Regions from separate parts of the Bradyrhizobium sp. SUTN9-2 genome, predicted to be linked through region 2. Evidence: predicted binding sites of a transcription regulator. Region 2 holds the regulator's gene; each other region holds the start of a gene.
What was found. The regulator PhoB, encoded in region 2, activates phosphate uptake and scavenging genes when phosphate is short. The targets are predictions, from matches to a motif close to TGTCATNNANCTGTCAT.

Region 1 (4,978 bases), 6.6 Mb from region 2:
GCGATGGATCGAGCAGGCGGTGCGTGTAGTCGAAGGTCGGCCCCAGGATCTGGCCGCCGGGAATGTCCTTGAAGGTCGCCGACACCCGCCGCTGCACCCGCATGATGCCGGTGTCGACCGGCTCGCTGGCACCGAAGCGCGGCAGCGTGGCGCGGAAGGCGCGAACCAGGAAGATCGCCTCGATCAAATCGCCGCGCGCCTGCTTGATCGCAAGCGACGCGAGCTCGCGGTCATAGAGCGAGCCTTCGCTCATGACGCGATCGACGGCCAGGCCGAGCTGCTCCGAGATCTGGTCGAGCGTGATTTCCGCAACGCTCTGGTCGCCGCGCCGCTTATGCGCGAGCAGGCGATGGGCGTTCTCGATGGCGCGTTCGCCGCCTTTGACTGCGACATACATGCTTCTAGCTTCCCTTGCTCACGACGCGCGTGGTGCGGGGGATCGCGACCACAGCGTCATCGGCGACCAGCACCACATCGATGCCGCGCGGAAACAGCGCCTCGTTGACATGCAGGCGCTCGAACAGGTCGAAAGGCTTGATCGACGCCTGCAGCGTGGCGACACCGTCAATGCCGGGGCCGCGCAGTTCGAAGCTGCGCCCGGCGGCGAGGCTGTCGACCTGGATGACCACCGTGGTCGAACGGTCCGGATACTCGCTGGTGCCGAACGCGAAGCGCTCGAGCGCAGGCAAGGCGCCGCCGTCACTGATGAGCGCGAAGGAAGCGATCGACGAATCCTGCACGACCGGCGCGCCGGTGTGGAACTTCAGCCACTTCGTCACGTCCGAGCTTTCCGCCATCCGCGCATCGAGCCAGAGCGGCGTGTCGTGATCGAACAGCGTCAGCGCGATCGCTGCGGTGCCGCGCATCATCGGCCCTGGCGCGCCCGCCATCGGCACGATGCGCTGGACCGAGCCCGGCCGCGCCATGGCGTCCATGACCGAGCGAAAGGTCGATTGCGCCGACAGCACCTTGTCGGCGAAACCCGGCGGCAGTTCCGCAATCGTGGTCATGATCTCACCCCTCACCGCGCACCATGGTGTAGAAATCAACTTTCGTTGCGGCGGCCGCTGCCGCCGCCTGCTTGCGCCTGACCATAAGCTGCTCGCGCAACGGCGCGATAACGTCGCGCTCCACCGCGCCGCCGAAATCGCGGGACTGCACCAGCGCATCGCACAGCGCGATCAGCCGCGCCTTCTCACCGTCGCGGCCGAGCGTGTAGCCGAACCCGACCTCGCCGCTCGCAAGCCGCACCGCGGCGCGCGACACCGTGGCTTCGCCGAGATTGAACGGCGCGCCGTCGCCGCCGACCCGCCCGCGCAGCATGACGAGGCCGTTCTCCGGCGTGCGCAGATCGTGGTGATCCGGGAGAGACAAGTTGCGGAGGCGAGCGGCGATCTCGCCCGCCTCCGCGTGCGCCAGCACCGCCATTGCGGCCTTGCGCTGGGCTTGCTGGTCGTTGTGCTGGGTCACCTGGTCCACCGAGCTTTTTGACAGAACTTGCCGCGTCGAAGTTGTCTATGATAATAGACAACTTCATACGGACGCGCCATGACTGTTTCGTGACAATGCTGTGATTTCTGGAGTAGGTTTCCCGCGACATGAGCATGCAGGACACAGCCTCCTCGGGCGTCGCGCTATGGCGCCTCGTGGCCGATGGCATCGAGCGCGGCATCGCCGACGGCCGCTTTGCGGCCGGCGACAAATTGCCGGGCGAGATGGAGATCGCCGAAACCTATCGCGTCAACCGCCACACCGTGCGGCGCGCGTTGGCAGCCCTCGCCGAGCGCGGCCTGGTGCGCGCCGAGCGCGGCAGCGGAACCTATGTCGAGGCGCAAAAGCTCGCTTATCCCTTGCGCTCGCGCACGCGCTTCTCCGAGATCGTCGGCGCCGATGGCCGCGAACCGCATGGCCGGCTGATCGAGGCGACCGATGACGTTGCGACGCGCGAGCTCGCACGAGAGCTGGGATTGAAGACCGGCGCGCCGCTGGTGCGGATCGAGGCGATTCGCCTCGCCGACCGCACCCCGATCTGTGTTTCCACCACCTGGCTCTCGGCTGACCTGTTCCCGGATGCAGGCGCCGTGTTCGCGGCAACGCGCTCGATGACGAAGCTGCTGGAGCATTTCGGCGTCCGCGATTATCGCCGTGGCGCAACGAGAATCACCGCGGGGATTGTCGACGCGAGCGACGCCGCACGGCTCGACCTGGCGCTGGGGCGGCCGATCCTGGTGGTCGACGCCACCGACCACGATCTCACGGGCAAGCCGCTGGTGACGAAGCACTCGCGCTTTGCGGCAGAGCGGGTGGAGTTTTTGGTGGAGAACGCTTAGATCAGAGCGTTTTCCAGCGAAGCCTGCCCTCGGGACTGATCCGGGGTGGAAACGATTTGCGTCGAGAAAACGCGTCAAAACAAAAATCAGAGCTCCGTTCCGATCCAATCGGAACGGATAAGACTGCAGCACGACGTTAGGCGACCGTCCGCTTGCCGATGATCGCGAAGCGCAGCTTGCCGGAAATCCAGTCGATCGACGATACAGTTACCAGGATCAGCAGGATCAGAAACGATACCTTCTGCCATTCCAGCACCCGGATCTGTTCGGCAAGCTGAAGGCCAATGCCGCCAGCGCCAACGATTCCGATGATCGTCGCCGATCGCGTATTCGACTCGAAATAGTAGAGCACCTGGCTCAGCAAGACCGGGAATACCTGCGGCAGCAATCCGAAGCGGACGCTGTGGAGATGGTTGCCGCCCGATGACCGAACGCCTTCCGCGGGGTTCTTGTCGGCGACCTCGATCGCTTCCGAGAACAGCTTGCCGAACGTTCCGAAATCGCTGCAGATCACGGCCAGGATGCCGGCAAACGGCCCCAGCCCCACGACGCCGACCCAGATCAGTGCCCAGATCAAAGTGTCGACTCCCCGGATGGTATCGAGGCCACGACGCGTCAATAGGCGGATGATCCGGTTTGCAACCACGTTGCGCGCCGCCAGCAGGGATACCGGCAGCGCGAGCAGCGCGCCGCCAAGGGTGCCGAGAAACGCGATCGACACCGTCTCTCCGAGCGCATGCAGATATTTCAGAACCTCCGCCCAAGAACCCGGGCTGGGCGGCAACATGAGCTGGACGAATTCGCCCAGCCTGACCATGCCCTGGGAGAGCCGATTAAAGGGAATATCGAGCTGGACGATCCCGAACAGGAACAGCCCGACCGTCCCGCCGACGAGTATTGCGATCCTTCCCCGCTGCCACCAATCGGTCCGGAAGACGTCGGGATACCGTTCGGCAATGCCGGTCCGGTTTTCAAAACTGAAGGAGCTCATCGGGTGCTTCCCTCCAGCCCGAGCAGGCGGTGTCGCAACCGTTCCGTCAGGAAGTCGATCAACATGACGGTAAGGACGATGAGCAGCAGGATGGCGCTGACGTCGGTGAAGTAGAACTTGCGAACCGCCTCGATCAGATCCTGACCGATCCCGCCGGCGCCGACGAAGCCCATCACGGCGGCGCCCCGCACGTTGATCTCGAACCTGAGCAAGGCATAGCTCACGAAGTTCGAGAGGACCTGAGGCAACGCGCCGAACCGAACGACCTGAACCCAGCTGCCCCCGCTTGCCGCCACCCCTTCGACCGGCTTGCTGTCGATGTTCTCGACAACCTCGGCGAATTGCTTGCCCAACGCTCCGGCGGTATGGATTGCAATCGCCAGAACGCCCGGCAGCGGCCCGAGACCAAAGGCTAGCACGAAGATCAGGGCAAACACGATCTCCGGCACGGTCCTGAAAAACTCCAGAGCGCGCCGGGTGACGAAAACAGTCGTTCCTGATTTCACGAGATTGGCCGAGGCGAGGAAGCAAAGTGCGAAACCGCACAGCGCACCCGAGAGGGTGCCCATATAGGCGATCAGCAACGTATCCCCGAGAAGCCGTGCCCAGCGCGGCAATCCCCACAGCCAGTCCGCCAAATCGCTCCATGCGGTCGCGAACGAAAATTTGGGTGCGATGCTGACGAAATAGGCCGGGAAGCGCCAGAAGTTCTCGACAAAATTTCCGAGACTGACCTCGCCCATCCAGCCCGCGGCAATGGCAACGGCGATCAGGACGGCGGCACCGAGCCATACGCGCCGGCGCTTGGCGGCAATTGCAGCCGCATAGCGATCGGCAAGCTCACGCAGCCTGGCTTCCGGAAATTCGGGAACTGCTGTTCGCATGGGATGTTGGCGAGAGCCGACGGGCAGATCTTGCGATCTGCCCGACTTGTCCAACCCTTCGTTTCCCTCAGGATTTCTGCTTGCGAATGCTGTCGACAAACTTGGTCAGTTCGATCACGGCGTCATACGCCTTGTGGTCGACCTCGACGTAGGGCAATTGCTTCCCCTCGTAAATCTTGTCGAAAGCCGCCTTGTCCTTCACCGCAATTTCCAGCACTGCTTTCTTGATCGCCGCCTTGAGGTCGTCAGGCAGGCTGCTGAGATAGGCCATCGGCGAGTTCACGATCTGCTCGGACTTCATGATGATCTTGAAATCCGCGGCCTTCGCCATGCCCTTCCGTTCCATCCGGAGCAGGTTCGATTCCTTCTCGTCGTTCCACCAGTTGAACGCCGCGTCGCAGGTGCCCTGGGAAAGCCCGATCACCGCGTTTTCATGGCTCCCCGAATAGACCACCTTGGCGAAGAACTTTTCCGGGTCGATGCCCATCTTGTTCATCGCGAAACGCGGCACGTTGTTGCCGGAAGTCGAATTGGGATCGACGAGGCAGAGGTTCTTGCCTTGCAGGTCCTTAATGTCCTTGTAGCTCGAATCGCTTTTGACATAGAGAACCGAGTAATAGCCTTTGGTGCCGTCGCCGTTCACCTCGATCGCGAACGGTTCGACCTTCGCGCCAATGATGTAGGCACGCGCGTAGGACGCCGGGCCGTACATCGCAATGTGAATGTTTCCTGCACGCTGACCTTCGATCACCGCGGCGTAGTCGTTGGCGATG
Region 2 (4,978 bases):
CCGCGCTCGAAACCGAGGTCGGCCCTGGCGAAAACGGGGAGCAAATGCGGCGCTGCGCTGTTAGTCATGACGTCACTTGAATGTTGCGGACGGTGTGAGGCATGCATTGCGCGACGCACCATCGACCGGCCCCGGAAAACGAAACGTGCCGCCTTTTAAGGGCGGCACGTGGCACTATCTTATGCCTGGCAAGACGGGTGTCAATGCCGCCCGGAAAGCCTCGCGAAACGCTGATTCCGTAGTCTTGCGGTGCCGATTTTGCGGGTTTTTCACCACGGAACATGTGGAAGCGAGTCGGCGGACTCTTGCGCGGGAGTCACGCCATATTGTAGCGTTTGGACTGTCAGATACGACATCTCGTGCAGCAGTTCTGATCCCAGAAGTCCTCATGTACCGGCGTAAACGTTCGGGCGTCTTGAGCGCGCCCGGCGAGCCTTAAGGGATTCTGACGGCACGGGTTTTTCAAGGCTAAAGCATTCGCTGCGAAGGCCCCAGGATGGCAGGCGCGCAGCGAGGGAAAGGGTGCAATGACGGTTTTGACCTGGTCCGATGATCGCGTCGAGCAGCTGAAGAAGCTCTGGGAGGCCGGACTTTCGGCCAGCCAGATCGCGGCGGAGCTCGGCAATGTGACCCGCAATGCCGTGATCGGCAAGGTGCACCGGCTCGGCCTGTCCGGCCGCGCCAAGAGCCCTTCATCGGCAGCGCCGCGGCCGCGCAAGGCACGGCCCGCGCAGCATATGATGCGGGTGACCCGCCCCGTCGCGCGCGGCAACACCGCGTTGGCGCAGGCCTTCGAGGTCGAGTTGGAAGCCGAGCCGGTTACCTACGACAACGTGGTGCCGATGAGCCAGCGGCTGTCGCTGCTGGAATTGAACGAGGCGACCTGCCACTGGCCGGTCGGCGATCCCTCGAGCCCGGATTTCTTCTTCTGCGGCGGCAAGGCGCTCTCCGGCCTGCCCTATTGTGCCCAGCATTCGCGCGTGGCCTATCAGCCCGCAGCGGATCGCCGTCGCGCAGCACCGAAACCGGGCACGCGGTGAGCTTGCGGAATTCCCTGATCGCCAAGCTTGATCGCCAAGACTGCAGCCGTCACACGATGACGGCTCCCAATCGCTCGGTGTCATCCCCGCGAATGCGGGATCCGTAACCGCGGGGCGCAATCGTTGCGCGAGATGGTCACTCCGTGTCTTCGCCAAACCACGTCCTGTGGCTGATCGCGAAGAGCGCAAGCGCTCGCGCTGAGATCCCGGGCTCACGCTGCGCGCGCCCGGGGATGACGGCCGAGATCGGCGCCGCAGTTCGCCAAACCAGCTGTCGCTGGCGCCTTACGTCTGCTCAGCCTTCGCGAAGCGATCGTCCAGCGCGTAGCCGGCGCCGCGGACGGTGCGGATCGGGTCCTGCTCGCGGCCAAGATTGAGCAGCTTGCGCAGGCGGCCGATATGGACGTCGACGGTGCGCTCGTCGATGTAGATGTCGCGGCCCCAGACGCTGTCGAGCAGCTGCTCGCGCGAGAACACGCGGCCGGGATGCTCCAGGAAGAACTCCAGCAGGCGATATTCGGTCGGACCGAGATCGATCGGCCGGCCCGAGCGCGCCACGCGGCGCTTGTCGCGGTCGAGCTCGATATCGCCATAGGCGAGCACAGTGGCGAGGCGCTCGGGACTCGCACGCCTGAGCAGGCCCTTCACGCGCGCAAGCAGTTCCGGCACCGAGAACGGCTTGACGATATAATCATCCGCGCCGGTCGCGAGCCCGCGCACCCGTTCGCTCTCCTCGCCGCGCGCGGTGAGCATGATGATCGGCAGCTGCTTGGTCTCGGGGCGGGTCCGAAGCCGCCGGCACAGCTCGATGCCTGACAGGCCCGGCAGCATCCAGTCGAGCACGATCAGATCGGGAATGTGCTCCTTGAGGCGGGTGTCGGCGTCATCGCCGCGCATCACCGTCTCGACGTCATAGCCGTCGCCTTCGAGGTTGTAGCGAAGAAGCTCGGTGAGAGCTTCCTCGTCCTCAACCACCATAATGCGTGCGCCCATGTGGTCGTAGCTCCTTAAGTCGTCAGGTGTTCGGCACCGTCGTGGCGAAGGTCGTCATGTCGCCCTTCGGCCGCTTGTCGGTGATCGCCTGGCCCTCGATCATGTAGAACACGGTCTCGGCGATGTTGGTGGCGTGGTCGCCGATCCGCTCGATGTTCTTGGCACAGAACATCAGGTGGATGCAGAACGAGATGTTGCGCGGATCCTCCATCATGTAGGTGAGGAGCTCGCGGAACAGCGAGGTGCAGATGGCGTCGACTTCTTCGTCGCCCTTCCACACCGCCATCGCCGCCGGCAGGTCGTGCGCGGCATAGGCGTCCAGTACCGACTTGACCTGCTGCTGCACGAGGTCGGTCATGTGCTCCAGGCCGCGGAACAGCTTGAGCGGATGGAAATCCGTCTCCAGCGCCGCGACGCGCTTGCCCATATTCTTGGCGAGATCGCCGATGCGCTCGAGATCGGTCGCAACGCGCATCGCGCCGACGATCTCGCGCAGGTCGACGGCCATCGGCTGGCGGCGGGCGATGGTGAGCACGGCGCGCTCCTCGATGCGCTTCTGCAGCGCGTCGAGCTCGACGTCGGTGGCGACGACGCGCTGGCCGAGCGCGACGTCGCGGCGGATCAGCGCGTCGACGGAATCGACGATCATGCGCTCGGCGATGCCGCCCATCTCGGCGACCAGGCGGGTGAGCTCCTGAAGGTCGCTGTCGAAAGCCTTTACGGTATGTTCAGAACCCATGTTCCGTCTCCTCAGCCGAACCGGCCGGTGATGTAATCCTGCGTGCGCCGATCGCTCGGCGACGTGAAGATCTTGCTGGTGTCGTCGAACTCGATCAACTCGCCGAGATACATGAAGGCGGTCTTGTCGGAAACGCGCGCGGCCTGCTGCATGTTGTGGGTGACGATCGCGATCGTGTAGTTCTCGGACAATTCCTGGATCAGCTCCTCGACCTTGGCGGTCGAGATCGGGTCGAGCGCCGAGCAGGGCTCGTCAAACAGGATCACCTCGGGCCGCACCGCGACGGTGCGGGCGATGCAGAGGCGCTGCTGCTGGCCGCCGGAGAGCGACAGGCCGGAGGCATTGAGCTTGTCCTTGACCTCGTTCCACAGCGCGCCACCGCGCAGTGCCTTCTCGACGCGGTCGTCCATCTCGGACTTGGAGATCTTCTCATAGAGACGAATGCCGAAGGCGATGTTCTCGTAGATCGTCATCGGGAACGGCGTCGGCTTCTGGAACACCATGCCGACCCGGGCGCGGAGCAGGTTGAGGTCGAGCTTGGGGTCGAGGATGTTGGTATGGTCGAGCAACAGCTGACCGTCGGCGCGCTGGCCCGGATAGAGGTCGTACATCCGGTTGAAGATGCGCAGCAGGGTGGACTTGCCGCAGCCGGACGGGCCGATGAACGCCGTGACGCGGTTGGTGCCGAGCGCCAGGTTGATGTTCTTCAGCGCGTGGTGGTCGCCGTAGTAGAAGTTGAGGTTGCGCGCCGTGACCTTGGCGGGCGCCTCGGGCAGGGGCTGCGAGCCGGGATGAACGGTCGGCGCGCTGACGGAAACAGACATTTCACTCATTTTGCAGTCCTCTCGGCGCCAAGGATGCGCGCGCCAATGTTAAGGGCAAGCACGGTCAGGGTGATCAACAGCGCGCCGCTCCAGGCGAGTTGCTTCCAATACTCGTAGGGGCTCTGCACGAAGTTGTTGATGGTGACAGGCAGGTTCGCCATCGTCTTGTTCAGGCCGAGGCTGAAGAACTGGTTCGACAGTGCCGTGAACAACAGCGGCGCGGTCTCGCCGGCGACGCGGGCGGTCGCCAGCAGCACGCCGGTGATGAGGCCGGAGCGCGCGGCACGATAGGCGATACGCTTGATCACCAGCGAGCGCGGCAGGCCGAGCGCGCTGGCAGCTTCGCGCAACGGATTCGGCACCAGCAGTAGCATGTCTTCGGTGGTGCGCACGACGACCGGGATCACGATGACGGCAAGCGCCAGCGCGCCCGCAATCGCCGAGAAGCCGCGCATCGGCACCACCACCGCGCCATAGATGAAGAGGCCGATGATGATCGAGGGTGCCGACAGGAGAATGTCGTTGATGAAGCGGATCACCGAGGTCAGCTTGTCGTTGCGGCCGTACTCGGCGAGATAGGTGCCGGCGAACAGGCCGAGCGGCGCGCCGATGCCGACGCCGATCACGGTCATGATCAACGAGCCGACGATGGCGTTGCGCAGGCCGCCCTCGGTCGATCCGGGCGGCGGCGTGTCAGCTGTGAAGACCTGGAGGTTGAGCCCGGCCAGGCCGTTGTAGAGCAGCGTGACCAGGATCAGCGCGAGCCAGGTGACGCCGAAGGCGGCGGCTGCGATGCAGAGACCGCGAATGACGATGTCCCAGCGGCGGCGGCGCGAATAGATCGGGTTCATGACTTCACTTCCCGGCCTTGGTTTCGAGGCGCAGCAGCATCAAACGGGCGGCAGCGAGCACGAAGAACGTCAGCACGAACAGCAGGAGGCCGAGCAGGATCAGGCCGGACTGGTGCAGGCCGTCGCTCTCGGCAAATTCGGAGGCGATCGCCGCCGAAATCGTCGTGCCCGGCGCGAAGATCGACGAGGAGATCCGAAACGAGTTGCCGATGATGAAGGTCACCGCCATGGTCTCGCCGAGCGCCCGGCCCAGCGCCAGCATGACGCCGCCGATGATGCCGACGCGGGTGTAGGGGATCACCACGCTGCGGACGACCTCCCAGGTGGTGCAGCCGACGCCGTAGGCGGCTTCCTTCAGCACCGGCGGCACCGTCTTGAACACGTCGACCGAAATCGAGGTGATGAAGGGCAGCACCATGATGGCGAGGATCAGCGCGGCGTTGAACAGGCTGAGATAGGACGGGGGCCCTGCGAAGATCGCGCCCAGCACGGGGACGCCGTCGAACACCCTGATCATGAAAGGCTGGAAGG
Region 3 (4,978 bases), 2.0 Mb from region 2:
CGAAGATCAATTCGCCGTCCTGCCGCGCCTGGCCGACCGACAGCTCCATCGGAAACGTCGTGCCGTCCTTGCGCAGGCCGACGGCCTCGCCGCTGGTCGCGAAATGCCGCACCTGGCGCTCGGATCCTGCATCCGCCTCGGGCATCAGCATGCCGACGTTGCGGTTCATCACCTCGTCGGCACGGTAGCCGAACAAGCGCTCGCAGGCCGGATTGAACAGCAGGATGCGGTCCTGCGCATCGAGCAGGATGACGCCGTCGACCGCGGTCTCGACGATCGCGGTGAGGCGCGCCACGCTCTCGCGCATCGCGCGCTGGGCGTCGCGGACCTGCTGCAGCAGCAGCGTGGCGTCGCGGCTCTTGATTTCCTCCTCCTCGAGCGCGGCCTGGACCTGTCGCAGCTCGAACGGCGAGGGGATCGTGAGGATCTTCGGCAGCAGCGGCCAGAGCGCGGCGGCGGTGAAGACCGACGCGACCGCCGTGGCGGCCTTGAGCATGCCCTCGATGCCGTAGATCGGAACCCAGAGCGTATAGATCGACAGCACGTGGGTCAGGCCGCACGCCATGATGAAGATCGCGAACGCCCAGTAGACCCAGCCGAACTTGAGGTCGCGCCGCTTGGTGACGAGGATAGCGAGGGCGAACGGGATCGAGAAATAGGCAGCGGCAATGCTGGCGTCGGAAACGACGTGAAGCCAGATCAGCTGAGGCTCCCACAACAGGCAGATGCCGTGCGGCGACAGCATGGACGAGTCGAGGAGACGTTCGAAGAAGGCCCACATCGTTCCACCCCAAGGAGTCTTGTTCAGGTGGCTTGCGGGGCCGGCGGCCCGCAACATGGGGGCGCTGGACGGTTCCACCACCTGACGTCTCGCGTAACCGGCGAAGCACGCTAAGGTACGCGACTATACCAAGGGTCCGGCGCGGTTGCATTTTCAAGTCCGCACCATTGCGGGTCTTGGTCCGCGCGGTGTCCGACTGATTCGCAAGGTGCGCAATCGGTTCGCGAATCACGCCTGGCGGCGGCCCGGCGCGCTTGCTGACGTTCCACGGTCGCGCTACGAGAGGCCATGGCGGCCTCCTCAAGCACATGTCTCCCGCGATGACGACCCCGGTCGCACTCACCATCGCCGGTTCCGATTCGAGCGGCGGCGCCGGCATCCAGGCGGACCTGAAAACCTTTGCCGCGCTCGGCGTCTATGGCGCCTCCGTGATCACGGCGCTGACGGCGCAGAACACGCGCGGCGTGACCGGCATTCACGCGGTGCCGGCCGGGTTCGTCACCGAGCAGATCGACGCGGTGTTCTCCGACCTCGACATCGGTGCGGTGAAGATCGGCATGGTGGCCCAGGCCGCCAGCATCGATGCCATCGCGGCCGCGCTGTCGCGCTGGGCGCCGCGGCATGTCGTGCTCGATCCCGTCATGGTGGCGACCTCCGGCGACCGCCTGCTCGCCGCTGAAGCCGTCGACGCCCTGCGCGCCAGGCTGATGCCGCTGGCTGCCGTGATCACGCCGAACCTGCCGGAGGCTGCGGCCCTGCTCGATGCGCCGGTGGCGGCGAGCGAGGCCGAGATCGAAAGCCAAGGACGCCGCCTGCTGGCGCTGGGCTGCCGCGCCGTCCTGATCAAGGGCGGGCACGGCGAGGGCGCCGAGAGCACCGACTATCTCGTCACTGCCGAGACCGCGATCGCGCTCGCCGCGCCGCGTGTGGCCACCCGCAACACCCATGGCACCGGCTGCTCGCTGTCCTCCGCCATCGCGGCCGGGCTGGCCAGGGGCGAGGACCTCGAGGCCGCCGTGCGCAACGCCAAGGCCTGGATCAGCGCCGCGATCGCCGCCGCCGACCGCTTCAGCGTCGGCCACGGCCACGGGCCGATCCATCATTTCCACAAGTTCTACTGAGGCGGGCACCTGAACGCGCGCCCCATCCTTCGAGACGACCGCTTCCAGCGGTCTCCTCAGGATGAGGCTAAGCAGCACTGTGCCCGTTGAAGCTAGGGCCGCACACTCGGTCCTCATCCTGAGGGCCCGCCAAGGGCGGGCGTCTCGAAGGATGTGCCGCGGGGAGGTTTGCCTCAGAGAAGAGCGGGGGCTTGCGCCCCTGCGGCGCCATGTCGCCTGATTGTCGCATGCGACTGATATTCGCGGGGAGGGCGAGGCAAGGCGTGATTCGTATTTGAAGGTGCCTCAAGGGTTCAATCGGTCATCCCCCTGTCACGGGACATTGTTACAGGCTGGCGCATGGGAAGTTACGATGTGAGTGACGAGAGCCCGGAGCGGCGCTTTCGCACGTTGTTCATCTCCGACGTCCATCTCGGGGCCCGCGGTTCACAAGCCGATCTTCTGCTCGACTTCCTGCGCTACCACGATGCCGATACGATCTATCTCGTCGGCGACATCGTCGACGGCTGGGCGCTGAAATCGAGCTGGCACTGGCCGCAATCGCATAACGACCTCGTCCAGAAGCTTTTGCGCAAGGCGCGCAAGGGCGCCAAGGTCATCTACATTCCCGGCAATCACGACGAGTTCCTGCGCAACTATTACGGTACGCATTTCGGCGGCATCGACGTGGTCGAGAACACGGTTCACACCGGCGCCGACGGCAAGCGCTATCTCGTCATTCACGGCGACATCTTCGATCTCGTGGTGCAGAACGCGCGCTGGCTCGCCCATCTCGGCGACAAGGCCTACGACTTCGCGATCCAGATGAACCGCCTGGTGAACTTCTTCCGCCGCCTGTTCGGCGTGCCCTATTGGTCGCTGTCGCAATGGGCCAAGCAGAAGGTCAAGAACGCCGTCAACTATATCGGCGCCTTCGAGCAGGCGCTCGCCGCCGAGGCGCGGCGTCACCAGGCCGACGGCGTGATCTGCGGCCACATCCACTACGCCGTGATCCGCGACGAGGCCGGCATCCGCTACATGAATTGCGGCGACTGGGTGGAGAGCTGCACCGCCCTGGTCGAGCATGACGACGGCCATTTCGAGATCATCACCTGGGCGGATCAGTTGCGGAAGCCGGAGCAGGTGCCACAGGTCGCAGCCAGAGCTGCATAACAAGGACCTCTTGATGCGCATCCTGGTCGCGACCGACGCCTGGCACCCGCAAGTCAACGGTGTGGTTCGGACGCTGACCAAGCTCTCTGACGCTGCAAAAGCGCTCGGGGTCGAGTTCACGTTCCTGACGCCGCAATCGTTCCGCACCTTCGCGATGCCGAGCTATCGCGACGTGCGCCTCGCCATGCCGCGCCCGGCCCGGATCGCAAGGCTGATCGAGGAGGCGCGTCCCGACAGCATCCACATCGCGACCGAAGGGCCGATCGGCCTGATGGTCCGCCGCTATTGCCGCCAGCGCAAGCTGCCGTTCACGACCAGCTTCCATACCCGCTTTCCCGAATATGTCCGCGCCCGCGTGCCAGTGCCGGGCTCGCTGATCTGGCGGGCGCTGCGGCGCTTCCACAGCGCCAGCCGCGCCGTGATGGCGGCGACGCCGGCGCTCGCGCGCGAACTGACCGAGCGCGGCTTCGACAATGTCGTGCTGTGGCCGCGCGGCGTGGACACCACGTTGTTCCACCCGCGCGTCATCGATCTCTGCCTGCCGGCACCCGTGTTCCTGTCGGTCGGCCGCGTCGCAGTCGAGAAGAATCTCGAGGCGTTCCTCGACCTCGACCTACCCGGCACCAAGGTGGTCGTCGGCGACGGCCCGGCGCGCGCCTCGTTGGAAGAGGTCTACCCCGATGCGATCTTCCTCGGCGAGAAGCACGGCGAGGAACTGGCGGATATTTACGCGGCCGCCGACGTGTTCGTGTTCCCGAGCAAGACCGACACTTTCGGCCTGGTCCTGCTGGAGGCGCTCGCGAGCGGCCTGCCGGTCGCGGCCTTCCCCGTGAAGGGTCCCCGCGACGTGATTGGCGATGCGCCGGTCGGCGCGCTCGATCACGATCTGCGCAATGCCTGCTCCGCCGCGCTCGATATCTCCCGGCAGGACTGCGTCGCGTTCGCCGCCAATTACACCTGGGAGGCCTCTGCAACGGTCTTTATCGACAGCATTTTGGCGGTCGGGGCGGTGCTGCCCGGCCGGACCGGCGCGGAACAGCCGCGTTTCGTGGCTTGAGGCAAGAAATCCTCTCGCGGAGGTGTCTTGCCCGGGCCTGATTGGCCGCGATAGCATTCCGCCATGACCGAACAGGCCCTTCCGGTCGGCCCTGCCGACATCGATGCCGCAGCGCGCGTGATCGCGCCTTACGCCATCCGCACCCCGCTGTTGTCCTTCCCCGTGCTCAACGAGCGCGTCGGTGCGAAAGTGTTCCTGAAGCCGGAGATGCTTCAGCGCACCGGCTCGTTCAAGTTCCGCGGTGCGTTCAACAAGGTGTTCTCGATCCCACAGGACAAGCGCGCCGGCGGCGTCGTCGCGTTCTCCTCCGGCAACCACGCCCAAGGCGTGGCGGCGGCGGCAAAGATCCTCGACATGCAGGCCACCATCGTGATGCCAGCGGACGCCCCGCTGTCGAAGCGCGAGCGCACCAAATCCTACGGCGCCGAGGTCGTGCTGTACGACCGCGACAAGGACGACCGCGAGGCGATCTCGCGCGGCATCGCCGAGAAGCGCGGCGCGACGCTTGTCAAACCCTACGACGATCCGTTCGTGATCGCAGGGCAGGGCACCGCCGGCCGCGAGATCGCCGAGGACATGGCAACGCTCGGCCTCGGCCCCGACATCGTGGTGGCGCCGGCCTCCGGCGGCGGCTTGATCGCGGGTGTCGCGACCGCCGTGAAGGCGCGCTATCCGCAAGCCGAGATCGTGGTCGCCGAGCCCGAGGCCTTCGACGATCACGGCATTTCACTCAGCGCAGGCCATCGCGAGCCGCATCCGCCGGCCGGCCGCACCATCTGCGATGCGCTGATGGCCCTGATGCCGGGCGAGATGACGTTTGCGATCAACAGCAAGCTCTTGGCGCGCGGCGTCACGGCGTCGGACAAG
Region 4 (4,978 bases), 780 kb from region 2:
CCAGCGCGAGGCCGGCCTCGGGCTGCTTGCCGTCGATGATCAGGCCGAACTCGTCCCCGGACAGGCGCGCCACCACGCCGCCGCGTGCGGAATCCTGGAGCCGATGGGCGACCTCGATCAGGAGCTTGTCGCCGAGCGCATGGCCGAAGACGTCGTTGACCTCCTTGAGGCCGTCGAGGTCGACGCAGAGAACGGCGAACTCCTCGCGGGTGCCCTCGCAAGCCTCGATCATCTGGGTCAGAGCCTGCAGGAAGGCGGCGCGATTCGGCAGATCGGTGAGGCCGTCGTGATAGGCCATGTGCGCCATGCGCGACTCGGTCTGCCGGCGGTCGGTGACATCCTCGTGGGTCTTGATCAGATATTGCGGCTCGCCGGCATCGTTGACCACAGTGGCGCGGCGGGTCAGGAACAGCCGCAGGCCGCCCTTGGTGGAGATCGGATGCTCCTCGGTGATCATCCCGCGCTTCTTGATCGCGGCCTCGTCGCGCGCGACGATCAGCTTGGCTTCCTTGGCGTTGAAGATGTCGGACGCGGTCAGTCCGGTGGCTTCCTCGCGCCTGCGGTTGAGGATCGTCTCCGCGCTGCGGTTGGCGAGCAGATAGCGGCCATCCTTGACCTGCTCCACGATCAGCGCAACCGGGATGTTGTCGACCACGAGCTCGAGGAACTTCTTGGTGCTCTCCAGCTCCTGCGACAGCGAGCGGCGGTCGGTGATGTCCTCGAACAGGATGAGCAGAAATTCGGGCTTGTTGCTCTCGTTGCGGACCACGATCCGGATCGAGGCGACCATGCGCCGCGCGCCGGCACGATCCACCTCGAACTCATTGCGGTGCTGGCCATCCGGCGAATTGAGCGCGGCCTGGTCAGCGGCCTCGATGCTGGCCGCCGAGGCCGACGCAAACAGCTCCCGTGCATTCCTGCCGACGGCGAAGTCCCGCGACAATCCCCAGAACTTCTCATAGGCGCTGTTGGCGAAGATGTAGCAGCCGTCCTCGATGTTCTTGGCCGCCACGCAGGCCGGCACATGATCGAGCACCGATTCCAGGAACTGCTTGGTGGAGGCGAGCTGCCGCGACAGGTTGCGCTGCTCGGTGACGTCGAGATGGGTCGCCACCGAGCCGCCGTTCGGCAACACGAAATACTTCACCAGGATAGCCCGTCCGTCCGGCAGTTCCGTGGTCAGGCCATTGGCGCTCGATGCCTTCCGGTAAAATTCGTCATCGGTGACGCCGAGCACTCCGCGCTCGCGGCGCAGCCTCAGGATGTCGCAACCGGTCATGTTGGGCCGGAGGTCGGATCGCGTCAGGCCATAGATCTCGAGATAGCGGTCATTGCAGAAGATGACGAGGCGCTGCGCATCCGTCATCACCACGCCCTGGTTGAGGTTGTTCATGGCGGAGGAGATGAAGGCGTTGCGACGCAGCTGCAAACGGCTGGACCGGCGCAGCGAGGAATGGATCCACAGCCCGATCGCGGCGAGGAACGAGCAGACCACGATGCCCGCGATGAGGGCTTCCCAGATCACGCCGGGATCAAGCCTGGTGAGATCGCCCGGAACGGCAAGGCTGTACGATGCCGCAAAGGCGCGCGCAGGCGCGCCCGTAACGGCCAGGCATAGGAGGGCGTGCACAGCAATCGAAAGCGTGCTGCCCACGTGCCAGTTCTTCTCAGCCATCAGCCACCCGCGATTTCAACGTCGGATTGTCTGGCCTCGCGGGTTTGGATCGGGTAAACGCCTGTGGGCACAACAGAATAATGTGACATAAAATGCGGCAATTGCCCTGACATGATAAACGACTTCTTAACGGAAGCCCCGCCTGCGCCGCCGCATCCGGACCGTGCGCCACCGGTGCTTCCAACTGGTATCCTGCACAACCATGGATAGGGTCGATTGCGTCGTCATCGGAGCCGGCGTGGTCGGGCTCGCGGTGGCCCGGAAGCTCGCCCAGGCCGGGCGCGAGGTGATCGTGCTCGAGGAAGCCGAGGCGATCGGCACCGTCACCTCCTCGCGCAACAGCGAGGTGATCCATGCCGGCATCTACTACCGGGCCGGGAGCTGGATGGCGCGCATGTGCGTGGCAGGCAAGCACGCGCTGTACCGCTACTGCGCCGAGCGCGGCATCCCGCACAAAAATTGCGGCAAGCTGATCGTCGCGACCAGCCCGAAGGAGACCGAGAAGCTGCAATCGATCAAGGCGCATGCCGAGGCCAACGGCGTGCTCGACATGCAGCTGCTCTCGGGCGAGGCCGCACGCGCGCTGGAGCCGGCGCTCGCCTGCGACGCCGCGCTGCTGTCACCGTCGACGGGCATCATCGACAGCCATTCCTACATGCTCTCGCTGCGCGGCGAAGCCGAGGACGCCGGCGCAGCTTTCGCGTTTCACACCCCGCTGATCCGTGCCAAGGCGGCGGCCGGCCTCATCGAGATCGATGCCGGCGGCGAGGCACCGATGACGCTGCAATGCAGCCTCCTCGTCAACGCCGCGGGGCTGTCGGCAACGCATGTGGCGCGCAGCATCGACGGCATGCCGCTGGACCGGATTCCGCCGGCCTATCTCGCCAAGGGAAACTACTTCAGCTGCAACGCCAGGGCGCCGTTCTCGCGCCTGATCTATCCGGTGCCCGAGCCCGGCGGCCTGGGCGTGCACCTGACGCTGGACATGGCAGGACAGGCGCGCTTCGGGCCTGACGTCGAATGGATCGAGACGATCGACTACGAGGTCGATCCGTCACGCGCCGAGCGCTTCTATCCCGCGATCCGCAAATACTGGCCGACGCTGCCTGACGGCGCGCTGATGCCGAGCTATTCGGGCATCCGCCCGAAGATCGTGCCGCCGGCCGTGGCCACGCAGGATTTCTTGATGCAGGGCCCGCGCGATCACGGCGTTGCAGGCCTGATCAATCTGTTCGGCATCGAATCGCCGGGACTGACGTCCTCGCTCGCGATCGCCGATCACGTCGCCGAGCTCGCAGATATCGACAGTGTTTCGAGAAGCGGATAAGTGTGCGCGTCGAGAGCCACGGGTCCAAGCAAGAGTGAGCGCCGCACAACCGTGTTGCACGGTACACACCTTGCAGCAGGGATGAGCACGGATGCTCTCATCCCTGCGTGAAGGACGTGATCAACTCTACACTGTCACGGGGGTTACTAGTGGAGCGTGTCGCCAGATTGCTTCAGACGCTCGATCTGGTCCTTGACCATCAACTTCCGGCGCTTCAACTCAACAATTTGCAGGTCGTCTGTTGAAAGGTGCACGAGAGCTTCGTGCAATTCGTTCTCGAGAAGTTTGTGCTTCCGTTCCAATTCAACGAGATGTGCCTGAATTGTCATTCGAAACCTCCTCGGTAGGGTGAACCTTTAGGATTCGATCCGGACAACCAAGTCTACATCACCGATTCGTCCTGTCGATGGGTATCCGTCGTTGCAGCGTCATTTTTGAAAGTTCATATGTAACGAAGCGTGACTAAGGGAACCACGCCGGAAAAATCCATGATATCAATACGCCGACGCACCGCCGCAGCTCCCTGCAGAAATATGTTGCTGGAGATCGGGGACGAGGGATCGCAGATCGCTTGCGATCACGCGGCGCAAGGACGATAATTTCCACAGGGCATCCACAGCCCGGATCTCACGCCTATCGGTTTTCGGCCACCGCAGACATGACCAATGAAGATGAGCGTGAGCTCGAAGCCGAGCTCACCCGGTTGCAGCAGGAACACCGAGATCTCGATGCGGCGATCGATGCATTGCATCAATCGCCCGCCCCCGACCTGTTGCGGTTACAGCGCCTGAAGAAGCGCAAGCTGTTGTTGCGCGACCGCATCGCGTTCATCGAAGACCAGATCACCCCCGACATCATCGCCTGACCGTGAGCCGGTCTTGCGCGGCGCCCCGCCGCTTCCGAATCCGCTTGACTCAATAAGAACAAAATAGGAACATTCGCGGGCGCCCCAACACCTCAGAGAACGCTCAAGGACAACACACGAGGACAACGCAGATGTCGGCAACCGCCCTTTTCGACAACAGCCATTACGAACAGGCCTGCGATCAGGCGATCGCGATGTGCGACGGCAATCTGCGCAGCACCATCAAGGCGCTGATCATGGCCAACGAATATCTGGAAGCCGAGCTGGAGGAATTGCAGGCGGCGATTTCAGCCGGCTGCATTCCGGAGATCTCGCGCAGCAAGATGCGGAGCAAGAGCAGCGCCGCATAATCTTCAATCTTGGAGCAACGCCATGTCGGATGTGACCTATTACGTTGCAATGCCCTTCTTGATCGATGACGACGGATCACCCGTCGCAGGCGCTGCAGAGGAGTGTCAGTCCTCGACGGCGGCGCTGCGACGCGCAGAGATGCTGGCGCGCGGCGCCGGCCATATCGGCGCGATCGCGTTCAGCCGCAGCGGCGATCCCATGACCGGCGAATTCGGCGACGCGACGCTGCTGCGCAAGTTCGGCACCGTGCCGGAAGATCTTGCCACCCTCTAGACTAGCGCTCGCCGCCGACCAGCCTGATCCGCGGCTCGTGCCGGCGGCTCGCCTTGCGCACATACATGGCGGCATCCGCCTCCTCCAGGGCGCGGCCTGCAGCGGATTGCGGACCGAGCAGCGCGACGCCGGCCGAGGCGCCCGCGGTCACGTGCTGGCCGCGAAAAACGAATGACAATTCGTCGATCGCCTTCTCCAAGGCCGCAGCCTTGACCTTCGCATCGGTCTCGCTGAGATTCCAGAGCAGCAGCGCGAACTCGTCGCCCCCGAGCCGGCCGACCACGTCGGAGGCGCGGATCTGTCGCGTCAGCGTGGCGACAATCGCCTTGAGCACCTCATCGCCGGCGGCATGACCGAAGGAATCGTTGATCGGCTTCAGCCGATCGACGTCGAGCACGATCAGCGCCCCGCTGGCGCGGTAGCGCTTCATATAGGCGATGGCGCGCGCGAGCTCGCGCTCGAAACCGCGCCGGTTGGGAATCCCGAG

Region 1: a site for PhoB is predicted at 1,549-1,565, ahead of phnF (phosphonate metabolism transcriptional regulator PhnF). Genes of this name have one in related genera too.
Region 3: a site for PhoB is predicted at 2,202-2,218, ahead of XF30_RS14710 (UDP-2,3-diacylglucosamine diphosphatase). Genes of this name have one in related genera too.
Region 4: a site for PhoB is predicted at 3,418-3,434, ahead of XF30_RS09630 (YdcH family protein). Genes of this name have one in related genera too.

The regions. Positions count from the first base shown of each region.
Region 1 is NZ_LAXE01000001.1:7,867,890-7,872,867, forward strand. Features, by position in the region: gene XF30_RS36565 (carbon-phosphorus lyase complex subunit) at 1-397, opposite strand, end outside; gene phnH (phosphonate C-P lyase system protein PhnH) at 402-1,010, opposite strand; gene phnG (phosphonate C-P lyase system protein PhnG) at 1,015-1,479, opposite strand; gene phnF (phosphonate metabolism transcriptional regulator PhnF) at 1,599-2,330, shown strand; gene phnE (phosphonate ABC transporter, permease protein PhnE) at 2,467-3,321, opposite strand; gene phnE (phosphonate ABC transporter, permease protein PhnE) at 3,318-4,205, opposite strand; gene phnD (phosphonate ABC transporter substrate-binding protein) at 4,273-4,978, opposite strand, start outside.
Region 2 is NZ_LAXE01000001.1:1,263,272-1,268,249, reverse strand. Features, by position in the region: gene XF30_RS05925 (aspartate aminotransferase family protein) at 1-68, opposite strand, end outside; gene XF30_RS05920 (GcrA family cell cycle regulator) at 528-1,040, shown strand; gene phoB (phosphate regulon transcriptional regulator PhoB) at 1,326-2,033, opposite strand; gene phoU (phosphate signaling complex protein PhoU) at 2,056-2,772, opposite strand; gene pstB (phosphate ABC transporter ATP-binding protein PstB) at 2,784-3,605, opposite strand; gene pstA (phosphate ABC transporter permease PstA) at 3,602-4,447, opposite strand; gene pstC (phosphate ABC transporter permease subunit PstC) at 4,452-4,978, opposite strand, start outside.
Region 3 is NZ_LAXE01000001.1:3,217,126-3,222,103, forward strand. Features, by position in the region: gene XF30_RS14700 (PAS domain S-box protein) at 1-781, opposite strand, end outside; gene thiD (bifunctional hydroxymethylpyrimidine kinase/phosphomethylpyrimidine kinase) at 1,102-1,902, shown strand; gene XF30_RS14710 (UDP-2,3-diacylglucosamine diphosphatase) at 2,242-3,054, shown strand; gene XF30_RS14715 (glycosyltransferase family 4 protein) at 3,068-4,111, shown strand; gene XF30_RS14720 (threonine/serine dehydratase family protein) at 4,175-4,978, shown strand, end outside.
Region 4 is NZ_LAXE01000001.1:2,039,440-2,044,417, reverse strand. Features, by position in the region: gene XF30_RS09640 (EAL domain-containing protein) at 1-1,675, opposite strand, end outside; gene XF30_RS09635 (NAD(P)/FAD-dependent oxidoreductase) at 1,878-3,002, shown strand; gene XF30_RS09630 (YdcH family protein) at 3,149-3,331, opposite strand; gene XF30_RS09625 (YdcH family protein) at 3,661-3,867, shown strand; gene XF30_RS09620 (hypothetical protein) at 3,999-4,217, shown strand; gene XF30_RS09615 (hypothetical protein) at 4,240-4,491, shown strand; gene XF30_RS09610 (GGDEF domain-containing protein) at 4,493-4,978, opposite strand, start outside.